3 regions of the Arthrobacter sp. SDR-2R genome follow, and region 1 is predicted to be linked to each of the others. Evidence: riboswitches for the same ligand, from Rfam matches in the RefSeq annotation. Region 1 holds a riboswitch; each other region holds the start of a gene.

Evidence for each region. Region 1 has a riboswitch for thiamine pyrophosphate ahead of thiD (bifunctional hydroxymethylpyrimidine kinase/phosphomethylpyrimidine kinase). Riboswitches for the same ligand answer to the same signal wherever they lie in the genome.
Region 2: it holds a riboswitch for thiamine pyrophosphate, as region 1 does, so the genes downstream of both, thiO (glycine oxidase ThiO) here and thiD (bifunctional hydroxymethylpyrimidine kinase/phosphomethylpyrimidine kinase) in region 1, are expected to answer to the same signal.
Region 3: it holds a riboswitch for thiamine pyrophosphate, as region 1 does, so the genes downstream of both, AC3ANU_RS03750 (ECF transporter S component) here and thiD (bifunctional hydroxymethylpyrimidine kinase/phosphomethylpyrimidine kinase) in region 1, are expected to answer to the same signal.

Annotation. Positions count from the first base shown of each region.
Region 1 covers NZ_CM173231.1:2,377,426-2,383,168, reverse strand. The annotation lists gene rpmA (50S ribosomal protein L27) at 1-69, opposite strand, end outside; gene rplU (50S ribosomal protein L21) at 131-439, opposite strand; gene thiD (bifunctional hydroxymethylpyrimidine kinase/phosphomethylpyrimidine kinase) at 703-2,223, opposite strand; TPP riboswitch at 2,231-2,328, opposite strand; gene AC3ANU_RS11070 (Rne/Rng family ribonuclease) at 2,477-5,743, opposite strand, start outside.
Region 2 covers NZ_CM173231.1:1,937,309-1,943,051, forward strand. The annotation lists gene AC3ANU_RS09070 (DEAD/DEAH box helicase) at 1-1,130, opposite strand, end outside; gene AC3ANU_RS09075 (RNB domain-containing ribonuclease) at 1,420-2,925, opposite strand; gene thiE (thiamine phosphate synthase) at 2,962-3,696, opposite strand; TPP riboswitch at 3,724-3,842, shown strand; gene thiO (glycine oxidase ThiO) at 3,836-5,137, shown strand; gene thiS (sulfur carrier protein ThiS) at 5,134-5,370, shown strand; gene AC3ANU_RS09095 (thiazole synthase) at 5,375-5,743, shown strand, end outside.
Region 3 covers NZ_CM173231.1:812,093-817,835, reverse strand. The annotation lists gene AC3ANU_RS03765 (UDP-N-acetylglucosamine 1-carboxyvinyltransferase) at 1-1,023, opposite strand, end outside; gene AC3ANU_RS03760 (energy-coupling factor transporter transmembrane component T family protein) at 1,141-1,941, opposite strand; gene AC3ANU_RS03755 (ABC transporter ATP-binding protein) at 1,938-3,488, opposite strand; gene AC3ANU_RS03750 (ECF transporter S component) at 3,488-4,111, opposite strand; TPP riboswitch at 4,178-4,318, opposite strand; gene AC3ANU_RS03745 (heme-degrading domain-containing protein) at 4,404-4,946, shown strand; gene AC3ANU_RS03740 (iron-containing redox enzyme family protein) at 5,107-5,743, shown strand, end outside.

The DNA.
Region 1 (5,743 bases):
GACGCCGAGGTACTGAGCGTTGGAATCGCGACCGTTGCGAGTGGAGCTCGCGCCCTTTTTATGTGCCATCTGAAATGCCTGCCTCTAAATTCTGGGGAATCTGTTGAAATGCCTGAACAGTAACCGGTGGTTACTTGATGCCGGTGATCTTGACCTTGGTCAGTTCCTGGCGGTGACCCTGGCGCTTCTTGTAGCCGGTCTTGTTCTTGAACTTCTGGATGACAATCTTAGGACCACGCAGGTCCTGGAGGATTTCAGCCGTAACAGTTACCTTGGCCAGGTCAGCGGCGGCGGAGGTGACCTTGTCACCATCAACCAGGAGCAGTGCGGGCAGCTCAATGGTGCTGCCGGCTCCACCGGCGACGCGGTTCAGGGTAACGAAGTCTCCAACGGAAACCTTCTCTTGGCGGCCGCCTGCGCGGACAATCGCGTACACCACTTGGGAACTCACTTCTCTCGACGTTTATTACAAAATTTGCGTGCGAAACCGACTTGCTAAAAGCTTGGTTTCTCGCTGTGCCTCAACGCCGTGGGGTCGTAACCCAAGTGTTGGCGTAAGCACCGAAGATCAAGAATACGCTAAATCCATCTTCGGCCGCAAATGAGGCTGGTTCAGGCGGGCCGGCTGTGGTAGTAACCACAGCCCGGCAGGAACCGCCGCAACCGTGCTCCACCATCATAGCCGGGCCCGGCCCGCGGGGGTCAGGAATGCAGCCTCGGCGCGTCGAAGAACTCCACTTCCAGGCGGCAGGACTGCTTGAACGCCGTCACCATCGCCGCCCTCTCATGGTCCGGCGCGGTCCGTCCGGCTGCATCCACGATGGCGATGGCTTTGCGGGTTGCTTCGGCGAAGCCCTCGTCGGCGTACGTCCGGAGCCAGGCCGCGTAGGCATGGCCGTCCGGTTCGCCCGAGGCCAGGAACCGGGCGTGGAGCTTCCCGCCGACTTCGGCGTAGAGCCAGAAGCAGGGAAGCACGGCGGCGGCGAGGACGGCATAGCTGCCCGACGCCGACGCTGCCGTGAGGTGGTCCACGTATGACTTGGTGACGGGGCCCAGGCCCTTCGGGGCCGGGCGGGTGCTGAGCCACGAGCGGTGGAGTTCCGATTCCACCTCAAGGCACTGCTGCGCGGATCCGGCCCAGAAAAGCTGCTCGGCCTCCGAGGGGGCCAGCGCGCTGGCCCGTGCCAGCACCCTGGAGTAGCCGTTCAGATAGAGGGCATCCTGCGCCAGGTAGTAGGCAAAGTCCTTCTCCGGAAGGTCTCCTGACGCCAGGCCGTGGATGAAGTCCAGTGCGTAGATGTCCGCCAGGTCCTGTTGGGCTTCCGACCACAACCGGGCCGCGAAGCCGCCCTCCTCCAGGACCGGCCGCACGTGGTGGAAGTGGTGTACGGGGCCGTTCCCCTGGCCCACCTCCAATTGGCCGGAGTTCTCAAGTGCGCCGGCCAGCCAGGGCTTGACCGTTCGCAGTGATGCCTCCCAATTGCCCAAACGGGCCTGGACTGTTGCCATGGCAGAGGACAGGGAACAGCCCGTCCCGTGGCTGTTCCGCGTGGAAACCCGCTTCCCCTGCACTTCCACCACGTCCGGCCCCAGGAGGCCCGAAGCGTTAACCAGAGCATCCGGGCAGTCGAGGCCTGAAAGGTGGCCACCCTTGACCAGCACGGTGGCTCCGGTGGCTTCCGCCAGGCGCCTGCCCTGGTCCAGCGCGGTGTCCCAGTCTTTCGCCGGCTCCGTGCCCAGCAGCAGCGCGAGCTCGGGAAGGTTGGGGGTGATGAGGTGGGCAAGGGGCAGCAGTTCCCGGAGCGCGGCTTCGGCGGATTCCTTCAGCAGCCGGTCGCCGCTGGTGGCCACCATGACGGGGTCCAGGACCACAACGGCGGGACGGGCCTTTTCGAGCCACTGGCGGACAGTGCGGATCACCGACTCGTCGCCCAGCATGCCGATCTTGACGGCGTCGATGCTGATGTCGTCACTGACCGCGTCCAGCTGCTGGGCCAGGAAGCCGGCCGGCGGGACGTGGACGGACTGCACGCCCCGGGTGTTTTGCGCCGTGAGTGCCGTGATCGCGGCCATGCCGTATCCGCCATGGGCGGCAATGCTTTTGAGGTCCGCCTGGATCCCGGCCCCGCCGGACGGGTCGGAGCCTGCAATGGAGAGGACGCGCGGGACATCGCGGCCCCCAGGCAGCGCGGGGGCCACGCCGGACGCTGTGGGCAGGGGCATGGAGAGGGTCGAAGACAACAGACATCCCTTCGCCGGTACTAGCCGGACAGGTTCAACGGGTGTGGATCTCAGCCGGCCTTCTGCGCGGCACCCCGTGTCGGGTTCCAGAGTAGCCGCTGGGGCGTACCCGGCGGAAAGGTGACAGCACCCGCGCATGCAGGAAGTCCCCGCCCGTGGACTGTTCCCCCTGAATTCATGGGGGACAGTCCGCACGACGGGGACTTCCTGGGTGGCGCGTTAACTGCGCCTTGGCTTAGAGCTCCGAGGCGGGGACGCCGACGCCGAGGATGATCGGTTCCCCTGCCGGCTTGCCGGGCTCCGCCGCAGCGGGCTGTGCTTTGGCGGTGTCCGGGGCCTTGGCTGCGTGCGAGTGCCCCGCGCCTGTCGCCTGGACGTTCTCGTGGTGCTGGACAGCGGTTTCATTTGCGGCACCCTGGGCACGGCTGGCAGCGCGGTGGCGCCGCGGCCTGCGTTGCCGGGACTGCTCCAGCGTGTGGTCGGAGTAGTCCTTTTCCACCGGAGCTTCCACGGCGGCACGCGCCTCCGCTCCCCCGCCGGGCTGCTGTTCGGGCACCGACTGTTCGGGCGCTGACTGTTCGGCCGGCTTCACCGTGTCTGCGGCCTTGGCGGGCGCGTTCTCCACCGGGGAAGCCGGCTGGCCGAGGTGGGCGAAGGCTTCCGCGAGCCGGTCCAGCGTGAGGGCGGGCCTGGGATGCTGGTCCTCAGCGTGCTCCACGAAGGGAAGCGGGACTTCCTCGCCGCCGAAGGTCAGGACAGCTGCGGGGCGTGCCGGGCCATCGGCGTCGTGCTTCTCTTCAACAGGGACCTGCGCCGGCTCGGCGGACGGTGCCTGCCGGGTGGCTGCCACCTCATCGTCATGCAGGTGGGCCGCATGGGCGGCAGCCGCGATGTTCGCCAGGGCAAGCCGGGTGGCCTCTGCCTTGGCGTGCCGCTCTGCGTCTGTGGGGTCCGGCAGGACGGTGTGGACGTGGACAGCAGGCGCCGGGGCAGCCTCGGGCTGCTGGCCGCCGCGTCCCCGCCGCCGTTTGCGCTCGGGACGGACTCCGGGCTGGCCGCCATCGGCCCGCTGCCCTTCGGGGCGGTGGGCTTCCCCGCGGGCTTCGGGGCGGCTGTCGGCGCGCTGGACGTGGTGCTCGGCCGCCACAATGTTGGCGCGGCGGTGCTCCACGGGATCGTCGTGCGTCACTACGCCCCGGCCGGCGCAGGCCTCACACTGCTCGCCGAAGACTTCCAGCAGGCCCGTCCCCATGCGCTTGCGGGTCATCTGGACCAGGCCCAGCGACGTGACCTCGGCAACCTGGTGCTTGGTCCGGTCGCGGCCCAGGCATTCCACCAGGCGGCGCAGGACCAGGTCGCGGTTGGATTCGAGCACCATGTCGATGAAGTCGATCACGATGATGCCGCCGATGTCGCGCAGCCGCAGCTGGCGCACCACTTCCTCGGCAGCTTCCAGGTTGTTCTTGGTGACGGTTTCCTCGAGGTTGCCGCCGCTGCCGGTGAACTTGCCGGTGTTGACGTCCACCACGGTCATGGCCTCGGTGCGGTCGATGACCAGGGAGCCGCCGGAGGGCAGGAACACCTTCCGCTCAAGGGCCTTTTGGATCTGCTCGTCGATGCGCCAGGCGGAGAAGATGTCCTGGTCCTTGGTCCACTTCTCGAGGCGGCCCACCAGGTCCGGCGCCACGTACGTGACGTAGGCCTCGATGGTGTCCCAGGCCTCCTCACCGGAGACGATCAGTTTGGAGAAGTCCTCGTTGAAGACGTCCCGGACCACCTTGATGGTCAGGTCCGGTTCGCCGTACAGCAGCTCCGGGGCCAGGATCTTGGTGGACTGGGACTGGCTTTCGATGCCTTCCCACTGGGCGCGCAGGCGGTTGATGTCGTGCGTCAGTTCCTCTTCCGAGGCACCTTCCGCGGCGGTCCGGACGATGACGCCGGCGTGCTCGGGCAGGCGGTCCTTGAGGATGCGCTTGAGGCGGTTGCGTTCGACGTCGGGCAGCTTGCGGGAGATGCCGGTCATGGAGCCGCCGGGCACGTAGACCAGGTAGCGGCCGGGAAGGGAGATCTGGCTGGTCAGCCGGGCGCCCTTGTGGCCGACGGGATCCTTGGTCACCTGGACCAGGACGGTGTCGCCGGATTTGAGCGCGTTCTCGATGCGGCGCTGCTTGCCTTCGAGGTTGACGGCTTCCCAGTTGACCTCACCGGCGTACAGCACGGCGTTGCGGCCACGCCCGATGTCCACGAACGCAGCTTCCATTGACGGCAGCACGTTCTGGACCTTGCCCAGGTAGACGTTGCCGATGAGCGAGTCCTGCTGGGTCTTGGATACGAAATGCTCGGCCAGGACACCGTCTTCAAGGACGGCGATCTGGATTCTGTCGTCGCGCTGGCGGACGATCATCTGCCGGTCCACGGATTCGCGGCGGGCCAGGAACTCGGCCTCGGTGATGACGGTGCGGCGGCGGCCGGTGTCGCGGGATTCGCGGCGGCGCTGCTTCTTGGCCTCAAGGCGGGTGGAGCCCTTGACGCTGGTGACCCGGTTGTTGACCGGCGCTTCACTGACCGCGCGCGGGGCACGGACCCTCGTCACCGTGTTGGGCGGGTCGTCGCCTTCCCCGCCGGTCAGCTCCAGGTCCTGGTCACCGCGGCGGCGGCGACGGCGGCGGCGGGACGTCACGCCGTCCTCGGCTTGTGTGGCGCTGTCCTCGTCGGCCTCGTCCTCGGCGTCAGCCTCGGCGCTGCCACCCTCGATGTCCTCGTCCGCCTTGTCGCCGACGCGGCTGCGGCCCCTGCGGCCGCGGCTGCGGCGCCGGCGGCGGCTGGAGGAATCGTCGCCGTCGTCGGTTTCTTCCTCTTCAGGTTCCTCGACGGCGGGTGCTGCGGGACGGACCACGGTGCTGAGGTCCGGGGCCTGGAAGAGCACGGATGTGGGCGATGCAGGCTCCAGGAAGAGGGAACCAAAGGGGCTGGCGGCCGCGGCGGGGGCGGTCTGTTCCTTGACCGCAGCGTGCTCTTCCTTGGCCACAGCGGGGGTTTCCCGGGCAGGCCCGGGGGCTCCGGCAGCCTCGGCGGCCGCGACGGGTTCCTGGGGCTGCTCCTGCGCAGGAGCTGCTTCCTGGGCGGCAGCTTCCTCCCGGGCCGGTTCCTGTGCCGGGGCTTCCGGGATTGCTGGTTCTGCAGCGACGGCGTCCGCTGCCGCGGCTTCCGCCGCGGGCGGGGCAGCCGGGGACGCGGCCTTGCGGGTGGCTACCCGACGGCGGCGAACAGGTTTGGTTTCGGCGTCCGCCGTGGCAGCAGGTGCTGCGGCAGCGTCTTCACCGGCCACGGCCGGTGCCGGGGCATCAACGGACGCAGCATCAACAGGCGCAGTGCCGGCGGCAGCGGTTGCCTCTGCGTCATCAGCGAAGGCGGGCAGGGGTTCGGGGGCGTCCGCTTTCCTGCGGGCGCGGGTGCGGCGGGCCGGGGCCTTGGTCGCCGCGGCGGCTTCCGCCGACGGCGA
Region 2 (5,743 bases), 440 kb from region 1:
CCCACCCGGTGCAGGTAGATCTTTTCGTCTTCCACGCACTGGTAGTTGATCACGTGGGTGACGTCCTCGACGTCGATGCCGCGCGCCGCGACATCGGTTGCCACCAGGACGTCCACCTTGTTGTTGCGGAATGCCCGCAGTGCCTGTTCACGGGCGCCCTGCCCCAGGTCACCGTGGATGGCAGCGGCAGCGAAGCCGCGGTCCACCAGTTCCTCGGCCACCTTTGCGGCGGTGCGCTTGGTCTTGGTGAAGATGATGGTCCGTCCGCGGCCGCGGGCCTGCAGGATGCGTGCCACCACTTCGATCTTGTCCATGCTGTGCGCACGGTAGATCAGCTGGCGGATATCGCGCTTGGTAAGGCCCTCGTCCTCAGGGTCCGCGGCGCGGATGTGCGTGGGCTGGGTCATGTAGCGGCGGGCCATGGCGATGACCGGACCGGGCATGGTGGCGGAGAACAGGAGCGTCTGGCGAACTGCGGGAGTTGCCGCGATGAGGGTCTCGACATCCGGCAGGAAGCCAAGGTCCAGCATCTCGTCAGCTTCGTCCAGCACCACGATCTTGACGTTCTTCAGGCTCAGGTGCTTTTGCTTGAAAAGGTCGATCAGCCGGCCGGGGGTACCCACCACAACCTCGACGCCCTGCTTGAGGGCCTCCACCTGGGGCTCGTAGGCGCGGCCGCCGTAAATGGTGGCGATCCTCGCGTTGCGCTTCCGGGAAGCGGTCACCAGGTCACCGGCCACCTGCACCGCCAGTTCGCGGGTGGGGACGATGACCAGGGCCTGCGGGGCTCCCGGGACGGCCAGCTTGGCGTAGCCGGGGTCGTCCTGCCCGATGACCCGCTGCAGGGCGGGGATGCCGAAGCCCAGGGTCTTGCCGGTGCCTGTCTTGGCCTGGCCGATGATGTCGTGGCCGCCCAGCGCCACCGGAAGGGTCATGGCCTGGATGGGGAACGGGTGGGTGATCCCGGCGTCAGCCAGGGATTCCACGATGTCCTCGCGGACGTTGTAGTCGGCAAAGGATTTTTCCGCGATCTCGTGCGGGGTCTCGTCCGAGATGATGGTTTCTTCCGGCTCGATGGTTTCCGTGCCGGTCTCATCGCTCAGGAGCTGGTGGGTATGCAATTCACTCACGGGGGAGTTTCCTTATTCATTTGGGCAATGGCGCTGCCTGCTCAACGGGCCGGCCAGGACTGGCCGTTCCGGAGCACGCTCAGGCGCGCAAGCGATTCCAGTGGAAGCCGATCGCGGGCTATCTAATGCTGGCACTGGTGACCAACGGGCAAATCTCAAGATCGCGTAGGGGCGGGCTTGTTGGTTTCAAATCAAGGAAATCAACGACCGGGCATCCATTTCTACCCTCTCAGTCTAGCTGCAACGTCGCAGAAACACGTTTCGGCCCGCCTGCCGCGGCCGCCGCCGCTTACGGGATCAGCTCGAAATGGATCTCGCGGGTGGTGATGTCCGAGGAAACCAACCGGACCCGGACCTTGGTACCCGACTCCAGCTCGCCGGCGCACCGGGCAGTGACCGCGGGCTCGGCAATCTGGATAATGCCCGAACTTCCGCTGCCGTTTCCGTTCTTCCCGTTGCCGTTTTTCACCGTCCCGGTCCCGTTTCCATTCCCGTTTCCGTTTTGCGGCCGGGAGCCGGAAATCACGATCGCATCGAACTCCTGCCCGATGTGGTTCAGCAGCAGCGCGGCCTCAACGGTGTCCAGGGCCAGTCGTTCCATCCTGGACGCGAGCTGGTCCGATCCGGCCATGATGCCCGGCAGGAGCGGCAGGGCTTCCCGCGCCCAGTCCGGAACATCCCCGCCATTGCTGAGGGCCTCGCAGATCACCAGCACAAAGCGGTCCACCAGGCGGCGGAGCGGCGCGGTGGTGTGGGCATAGGCCGCGCCGATGGCAGACTGCACGCCGTCCTCGGGGACCGTTCCGTCAAAGGCGGTATAGGAGGCGCCCCGGAACAGCATGCCGGCGGAATGCATGATGGCCAGCTGGCGGGGATCGGTGGGATCCAGGGAACGCAGGTATTCGCCGTAGCTGACTTCACCGTCCCAGGGCCTGCCCAGCACCTCGGTCTGCAGCCGGAAATGCTTCAGCGACCGTTCGTCCGGGGCGGGCATGGTGCGCAGGATTCCCACCTTGCCCTCCAGCATGAGCTGCGCGGCGGCCATCCCGGTCATCAGGGAAATCTGCGCGTTCCAGTCCTCCACGGGAAGCTGCGGTACGGCAGCAATGCGGTAGCCGCCGTCGGGCAGCTGGACAATTTCCTGCTCGGGCATGTTGAGGCTGGCCCCGCCGCGTTCCCGCTCCAGGGCCACCCGCTTCAGGCCCACCTCGCGGAGGAGCCGCAGCACCGGCGAGGCCGTCCCGGCGTCGAGGTCTTCCTGCGCACCCTTGTAGCTGAGCTTGTCGCGGCTGCGGACCCGCGCCCGCCTGACGCCCACCGACACAACCGTTGCGTCGCCGTCGAGCGTGAAGTCCCATACGAAAGCCGAACAATCCTGGCCCGGCAGCAGGCTTCCTGCCCCCTCGCTGATCACTTCCGGGTGCAGCGGAATCCGGCCGTCCGGAGCGTAGAACGTCTGGCCGCGGCGCCGGGTCTCGGCGTCCAGGGGACCTCCCGGCGCAACAAACGCCGGCACATCGGCGATCGCGTACATTACCCGGTAGCCGTTCCCGTCCGGTTCGATGAACACCGCCTGGTCCAGGTCCGTGGAGGAGGCCGGATCGATGGTCACGAACTGGACGGCGGTCAGGTCGTAGGACGGAAGCTTCAGCGCTGCCACCGCGGCCCGGGCATCCGCCACTGCCTCAGCCGGGTACGGTCCCGGCAGTTCAAGTTCGGTGCGCAGCAGGCCCAACGCCTCTTCCAGAGCGTTCCTGTGGTCATGGACGTTTGGAGCCAGCCGATGATGTGACACAAAAGTCAGCGTAGCTCCAAGTCCGCCGATATGGCATCAGGCGGCGGCGGCGTCCAATGCGTCGAGGAGGGAGGCGGCAGCGGCGGCGGGATCGGAGGCCTCGGTGATGGCGCGCACCACCACGATCCTGCGCGCACCGGCTTCCGCCACCTGGTGGACGTTTCCGTGGTCAATGCCGCCAATGGCGAACCAGGGCACGGGGTCCGCCGCCTGCCGTGAGGCCTCGGCGGCATACTTCACCAGGTCAGTGCCCACGGCGGACCTGCCGGGTTTGGTGGGGGTTGCCCAGACCGGACCCACGCAGAAGTAGTCCAGCCCGGCTGGTCCGGCAGTTGCTGCCAGGGCGGCGTCCACCTGCCCGGTGGTGTGGCTGGAGAGCCCGATGGCGGCGTTGCCGTTGACCAGCGTGCGCGCCGCCGCCAGCGGCAGGTCCTTCTGGCCGATGTGGAACACCGGTGCCCCGGAGAGGACGGCGATGTCCGCACGGTCATTGACCGCCCACAGCTTTCCGTGCCGTACCGCGGATTCCTTCAGCACCGCCAGGAGGTCCAGTTCCTCGGCCGCCTCGATGGTCTTGTCGCGCAGCTGGATGATGTCCACGCCACCGGCGAACGCGGCGTCAACGAACTCCGCGAAGTCGCCGCGGTCCCGGCGCGCATCGGTGCAGAGGTACAGGCGGGCTGCCTTCAGGGCGTCGTTGTCCCGTGAATTGACGACTTCGGTGGCTGGAGCGTGGTGGCCGGCGGGAAAGGATGGGGTGGACACATTCATGCGTGCAAGCCTAGTTCCTCTAAACTGGGCTGGTACTGCGGGAGCCCGCGGCGGCTGTCACAAAGCGCCGGGCTGAGAGGGCGTCAGAGCCGACCGCTTGACCTGATCCGGTTAATGCCGGCGTAGGGAAGGAACCCACATGCGTACCCCCTTCACCCATCACCCCGGGTCCGCCCGCAGCTCCATTCCCTCCACCCTCCGGGCCGACGTTGCCGTCATCGGCGGGGGAGTGGTGGGGCACGGCATTGCCTGGGAGGCGCAGCGTTCCGGGCGCTCGGTGGTCCTCATTGATGACGCGCCCGGTACCGGCGCCAGCTGGGCGGCGGCCGGCATGCTGGCTCCCGTCAGCGAACTGCATTACCAGGAGGAAGAGCTCCTGGAACTGATGCTTGACGCATCATCGCGCTGGCCCGGGTTCGCCGCCGGGCTGGGCAGGGCAACGGGCGCGGATTCCGGATACCTGACGACGCCGACCCTCGCCGTGGGTGCCGACGCGGCCGACCGCCGGGCGCTGATGGACCTGCGCACAGTCCAGCAGGCCAACGGGCTGGCGGTGGAACCCCTGACCGTGCGGGAGGCCCGGAAGCGTGAGCCGCTGCTCAGCCCGGCCATTGCGTGCGCACTTGATACCCCGGCGGACCACCAGGTGGATCCCCGGCGCCTGGTGGCCGCCTTGCGGCTGGCCCTGGCCGGCGCGGCGCAGGAGCAGCCCCAGCTGGCGGTTGCCGGGGCAGTGGAAGGTTTTGCCGTGCCGGAGCGGGCAGCCGGGCTGCTGTGGGAGGGCGGAACGGTGTCCGGGGTCCGCCTGGCCGGCGGCGGCACGGTGCTGGCAACGGAGACCGTGGTGGCCAATGGCCTGCAGGCGGGGGCGCTTGACGGCCTGCCGGACGGCCTTGAGCTGCCGCTGCGGCCCGTGCACGGGGATATCCTGCGCCTTGCCGTTCCCCGCCACCTTCAGCCCTTGGTGACGTCAACGGTGCGCGGCCTGGTCCACGGCATCCCCGTGTACATCGTTCCCAGGCAGGACGGGACCGTGGTGATCGGAGCCACGCAGCGGGAGGATGCCCTCTCCGATGCCGTGAGTGCCGGCGGCGTCTACCAGCTGCTGCGGGATGCGCAGGCTCTGGTGCCCGCCGTCGCTGAACTCGAACTCCTGGAATGCACCGCCCGCGCCCGCCCCGGTACCCCTGACAACGCGCCGCTCCTGGGCCGGGTGCCGGCCGCTCCGGGCGCCGGGGGAGGACAGGCCGGGCACGTCCCCGGACTCATCATCGCCACCGGGTTCTTCCGGCACGGAGTCCTGCTCACTCCCGCCGCGGCGGCCATCTGCAGGGAACTGCTGGACGGCAGGGCCGATCCCCGCTGGGGTCCCTTCAGCCCGGACCGGTTTTCCAGGCCGGCAACGGCAGCAACAAGCCCCCACATCAAGGAGACTGCGTGAACATCACCCTTAACGGAAACCCGCACACGGTGGCCGACGGAGCTTCGATCACCACGCTGGTCAGCGAGGTCACCGGACGCCCGCTGGCGGACAACGGACAGGCGACCGACGGCGGGAAACTCGGCGTCGCCGTCGCGCACAATGCCCAGGTGGTGCCGCGCAGCCAATGGTTCGCCACCGCGCTCGCCGACGGCGACGACATCGAACTTGTTACAGCAGTACAGGGAGGCTGACGCCATGACCGAAACCAGCACCATCAACCCTGCAGGAAACGCCGGTGCCGGCGACGCCCTGGTGATCGACGGCGTCGCGCTGGGTTCCAGGCTCATCATGGGCACCGGGGGAGCGCCCAGCCTCGATGGCCTGGGCGCGGCGCTCCTTGCCTCCGGCACCGCACTGACCACCGTGGCCATGCGGCGCTACTCCACGGCTGAAACCGGCTCGCTGTTCCAGCTGCTGGTGGATCATGGAATCCGGGTCCTGCCCAATACGGCCGGCTGCTTCACGGCCAGGGACGCGGTCCTTACCGCGGAACTGGCCCGGGAGGCCCTGGAAACAGACTGGGTGAAACTGGAGGTCATCGCCGATGAACAAACCCTACTGCCG
Region 3 (5,743 bases), 1.6 Mb from region 1:
GGTGGCCAACTCGATTTCCATGAACTCGATGGGCACCCGCCGCACCGTGACCTCGGAATTGGTGACGATGCCGGCCGTGATGAGGCTCATCGCCTCGATGGGATCCTCGGAGGGGAAGTACTCGATCTCCGCGTCAATGTCGGCCCGGCCCGTGATCTTCAGGGTGGTGGTGCCCACGCCCTCGATGGTGACGCCCAGCATCTGCAGGTAGAAGCACAGGTCCTGCACCATGTAATTGGGGCTGGCGTTGCGGATCACGGTGGTTCCCGGCCGGTGCGCCGCGGCCATGATGGCGTTCTCGGTGACGGTGTCCCCGCGTTCGGTGAGGACGAAGGAGCGGTCCTGCGCGTCCGCCGGCGGAGCCTGGACCGTGTAGAAACCGGCCGTGGCTTCCACGGCAAGGCCAAACTGGCGCAACGCCTGCATGTGCGGTTCCACGGTGCGGGTGCCGAGGTCGCAGCCGCCGGCGTAGGGCAGCCGGTACTCCCGCGACTCATCCAGAAGGGGACCCAGCAGCATGATGACGCTGCGGGTCCTGCGCGCCGCGTCAACGTCCATGGCTTCCAGGTCCAGGACGGCGGGGCGGCGAAGACGCAGGTCAGTGTCGTTAAGCCAGGTGCACTCGACGCCGATGCTGGTCAGCACTTCGACGATGCGGTTGACTTCCTCGATCCGTGCCAGCCGGCGGAGCACGGTGGTGCCACGGTTGATCAGGCTGGCGCACAGCAGGGCGACGCCGGCGTTCTTGCTGCTGTTGACATCCACGGCACCGGAGAGGGTACGGCCGCCCTCCACCCGCAGGTGCGTCATCTGCGGCTTGCCGACGTTGACGATGCTGCGGTCGAAGATCTTCTCCAGCCTCTGGATCATCTTCAGGCTCAGGTTCTGCTTGCCCTGCTCCATCCGGGCAACGGCGCTCTGGCTGGTGCCGAGCTCGGCGGCCAACTGGCCCTGGGTCCAGCCCTTCTCGCTCCGGGCATCCCTCAACATGGCGGCAACGTGCTCAGCGGTCTCCTGCGTCATATCCGCAAATATATCATAGATGAGTTACGCGGGCCCTGATCGGCCACTGGTATGGGGCATCGGGAAAGCCTCTACCCACTGCATGCGATAGGAATCACCTGGGCCGGACCGCCAACATCAACTGCCCAGCCACACCATGTTCCAGGTCCCGGCGGCCAGGGCAGCAAATAGCGCGAGGCCGGCCACCAGGACACCGCCGGCCACCACCCCAAGGTCCAGCGCGCTGAACGTGGATTCCCGGGCCCAGGTCCGGTTGCCGCCGCCGAAACCGCGGGCTTCCATGGTCACAGCAAGCCGGGACGCGCGGCGGATGGCCTGTACCAGCAGCCCGAAACTCTGGCCCAGCGTGGCCTTCACCCGCTGGGCCACGCTGCCGCGCGAACCCACGCCGCGCGCACGCCGGGCCATCCCGATGGTCTGCCATTCTTCAGCCATGAGCCCCACCAGGCGCATCGCGGCGAGCGTTCCCAGGACAAAGCGGTGCGGCAGGCGCGCCTTCTGCGCCAGCGCGTCGGCAAGGTCCGTGGGATCGGTGCAGCTCATCAGGAGCACGGCCGGAAGGGCGATCGCAAAGCCGCGCAGGAGGAAGCCGATGCCCAGCTGCAGGGAACCTTCGCTCATGGACCAGATCCCGGCGTCGAGCAGGATCCGGCCGCTGTCCGGGGCCAGGATGGAGGTGCTCCAGCCACCCACGGCAGCGGCAAGGATCAGCGGCCAGCCGCGCTGCCACAGCAGGGACAGGGTGAGCCCGGCCAGGGGAAAGAGCAGAAGCTCAAAGACCAGGGCCACGGACGCCGAAACCCAGTCGATGGACAGCGCCAGGACGGCGGTGATCAGCAGGACGGCAGCGAACTTGCTTAGTGGATTGGCGCGGACCAGGAGGGCATGGTTGCCGCCCAGGGTGAGTTGCTGCCTCATGGCGCCACCGCTTCCGCCGCGGCCATCAACAGTTCGGCCCCGCCCAAGGCCTGGGTGAATTCGGCGTCATGGGTCACGGACACCACGGCAGTGCCGGCATCCAGGAGCTCGGACAGGAAGGACGCCAGCTCGGCCCATGTGTTGGCGTCCTGCCCGAACGTGGGTTCATCCAGGACCAGGACCTGCGGGCTGGCGGCAAGGACGGTGGCCACGGACAGCCGCCGCTTCTCGCCACCGGAGAGCGTGTAGGGGTTGGCGTCCACCAGCGCGGTGAGCCGCAGCCGCTCCAGCAGTTCGTCCACCCGATCCCCGCCGTGGCCCAGGTGCCGGGGGCCGAACAGCAGTTCGTCAAGCACCTTGCCGGTCACGAACTGGTGCTCCGGCTCCTGGAACACCGTCCCCACTCGGGAAATCAGCTGATCCGCCTTCCACCGGTACGGGTCAATGCCGGCACCGCGGCTCAGGTCCATGGTGGCGGAGACCTTTCCGGACACCGGTTCCAGCAGCCCTGCCAGGGTCAGGGCGAAAGTGGACTTACCGGCGCCGTTGGGACCCGTCACGGCGAGCGCCTGCCCGGCGCGCACCTGCGCGGCCAGGCCTTCCTGGACCGGTGACGGCGGAATCTTCCTTAAGCCCTTGCGTCGGGGACGTTCGCGGGCGACTCCCAACTGTTCGGCCGCGAGCAGGAGGTTTCCCGTGCCGGGGGCCGGGACCACCGCCCGGGCACGGGTTGCCGGGACGTAGCCGGGGACCCACACACCGGCGGCGGCCAGCATGGCCCGCGCCTCCGTGAGCACCCGGTCCGGCGGCCCGTCCAGGAGTACGGCAGGATCCGCGGCGGAGCCCGGCTGCAGGACCACGATCCGGTCCACCAGGTCCTTCCACACGGACACCCGGTGCTCCACCACCACGAGCGTGGCCCCGGTCTTGTCCAGGCACCGCGCCACGGCATCGCGGACCTCCAACACGCCGTCCGGGTCCAGGTTGGCGGTTGGCTCATCCAGGAGGATCAGACCCGGGCGCATGGCCAGGATGCCGGCCAGCGCCAGGCGCTGCTTTTGCCCGCCGGACAGGGCCGACGTCGGGTGGTCCAGCGGCAGGTGGGACAGTCCGACGTCGGCAAGCGCCTCGTGCACGCGCGCCCAGATTGCTTCCCGTGGGACGGCAAGGTTTTCGGCACCGAAGGCGACGTCGTCCCCCACCCGCGACAGGACCACCTGCGTCTCGGGGTCCTGCTGCATAAGTCCGGCGCGCCCGCGCTGGGCGCGGGGCACGGCGCCGTCAACCAGCAGCGAACCCGACTCGTCGGCGTCCCCCGCCTCGCCGCCGTCGTCGTTAATGTCCCCCAGCACCCCTGCGAGCGCATGCAGGAGCGTGGACTTCCCGGCACCCGAGGGGCCGAGCAGGAGCACCCGCTCCCCCGGGCTGATGTCCAGGTCAAGCGCATGGACGGCAGGCTTGGCCCTGCCGGCATGCCGCCACCCCCAGCCCCGGGCTGTGACGGCGGCAGGGCGGACGGTGCCGCCGTCACGCTGGGCTGGTGCCATCAGGAGAAGACAGGCTCCGTGGCGGCCTTGCGCGAAGCGAAGGAGCTCAGCACGCCCGTACGCGCCAGGCCGCGGGTGGCCAGCCAGGACAGGGCGCCGGCGAGAATGGCGCCGGAGAGGGTGGTCAGCACGATGTACGCCAGCTTGTCCGCACCGGAGTAGGCGATGTTCCAGCCCCACGGTGCGAACGAGTCATTCAGTCCGCAGAAGAATCCAGCCGCGGCGCCTGCCAGCAGGGAGACGGGAAGGTTGAACTTGCGGTAGACGAAGATGGCGAAGATGATTTCCGCGCCGAGGCCCTGGATGAAGCCGGAGAAGAGGACCGAGGCACCGTACTGGGAACCCATGAGGAGTTCCCCGGTGGCGGCCACGGTTTCACAGAACAGGGCGGCCCCGGGCTTGCGGATGATGAGCATTCCCAGCACGCCGGGAATCATCCAGCCGCCCGCCAGCAGCCCGGTCAGGGGCGGGTAGGCGGCATTCATGGGGGCAGAAAGCGCGGCTGCTCCCTGGTCCCACGCCCAGAAAATGACGCCGCCCGCGATGGCCACCAGCGCGGCGACCACGATGTCCACGACGCGCCAGGACTTACTGGCGGTCTTCTTGATTGCTGCAGTACTCATGTGATCCTCCTGGGAAACAGGAGGGGAAAGTGGACCCGGCTGACGGCTGTTGCCGTGCAGCCGCGGCACTTTGAGAACTCGACTCCCTTGCGCCGGTACTAACCGGATCAGGTTCGAGGGTCTGCGGCTGTCCGCACTCTCAGCGCCCACCTGCGGTGCCCGGCTTGTGCCAGGATGTCCGACGGCGGCGCTCCCCTGTCGTTATTAGTGGTGCTTTTGGATGGGTAAGGCTTTTTGAACTGCCCTTCCGGGCGTGGTCAAGTTTACACCTGGCGGGGGTAGATTGAGGGCCATGAGCGCCATTCCACCGGATGTGACCGGATTCGATCCCGATTCCGCCGACGCCCAGCTGGAGGGGTCGCTGGAAGCGTCGATTGCCCGCGTCGAGGCGGAGGTCCGGGAGCTCCAGTTCCCCGGCTTTTCGCTGGATGACGCGTTGAACCTGGGCCTGCTCCTGGTGGAGCTGGGCAAGGAGCGGTCCCTTCCCATCGCCATCGACATCACCAAGGGCGAGCAGGTCCTGTTCCACGTCGCGCTCCCGGGCGCCACGCCGGACAACGGGCACTGGATCCGCGCCAAGCAGCGCACTGCCGCCCGGTACGAGGTGCCGTCACTTTTGGTGGGGCTGCGGGGCCGGCTGGGCGGCGGCCGGATCGAGGACAACGCCTGGTTCGACCAATCCCGGTATGCAGCCCATGGCGGCGCCTTTCCGATCTACGTCACCGGCGTGGGCGCCGTGGCCACGGTGACCGTCTCCGGGTTGCCGCAGCTGCAGGACCATGACCTGGTGGTTGAGGCGCTGCGCGACATCCTGGGGTCGTCGCTGCGGGATTAGGCGCCGGTTGACCTGCCGCCAACAGGAAGCCTGCTTAGCTTTTATTAGTAATCATGCTTACTATATTGGTTCCCGGGTTTCGAGGAGGACAGGGCATGGGAGTCACCATGGGCGGTCCCGCGTTCGTTCCCGTCACCAGCGCGGCAGACCAAGGAGCACCATGAGAATCCCGGAATCCAGAGGCCCCCTCAGCAACGCCCTGTTCGCACTCCTTGCGCAGGCTCCGGCCGAAGCCGGGACGGGGCTGGACGGGCTGTACCACCTCGCGGCACGGCAGGTGGCCGGCACTAATGACATCATCGGCGACGAGGACATCCAGCTGGCCCTCTTCTGCCTCTACGAGCTCCACTATTCCGGCCTGGCCGGCGTCTCCGACAACTGGGAGTGGGAGCCGGCGTTAATCCGGGTCCGGCAGCTGGTCGAGGCACCGTTTGAGGCAGCCCTCCGTGCTGCCGCGCACCAGGCCGCCGCAGACTTCGAACTGCCTGCCGGTGCCCTGACCAGCGACCAGGTCGCCGACGTCCTGTTCGGCCTCGCAGCCACGGACACCGGGCCCAGCGTCTCCCGCTACGTCGCCAGGAGGGCGGGCCTGGACCAGCTCCGGGAGTTCCTGATCCACAAGTCGATGTACCAGCTGAAGGAAGCCGACCCGCATACATGGGCCATTCCGCGGCTCAGCGGACGGCCCAAGGCGGCCCTGGTGGAAATCCAGGCGGATGAATACGGCGGCGGCCGCCCCGAGCGCATGCACAGCGCGCTGTTCGCCCGGACCATGCGCGGTTTGGGCCTCGACGTCA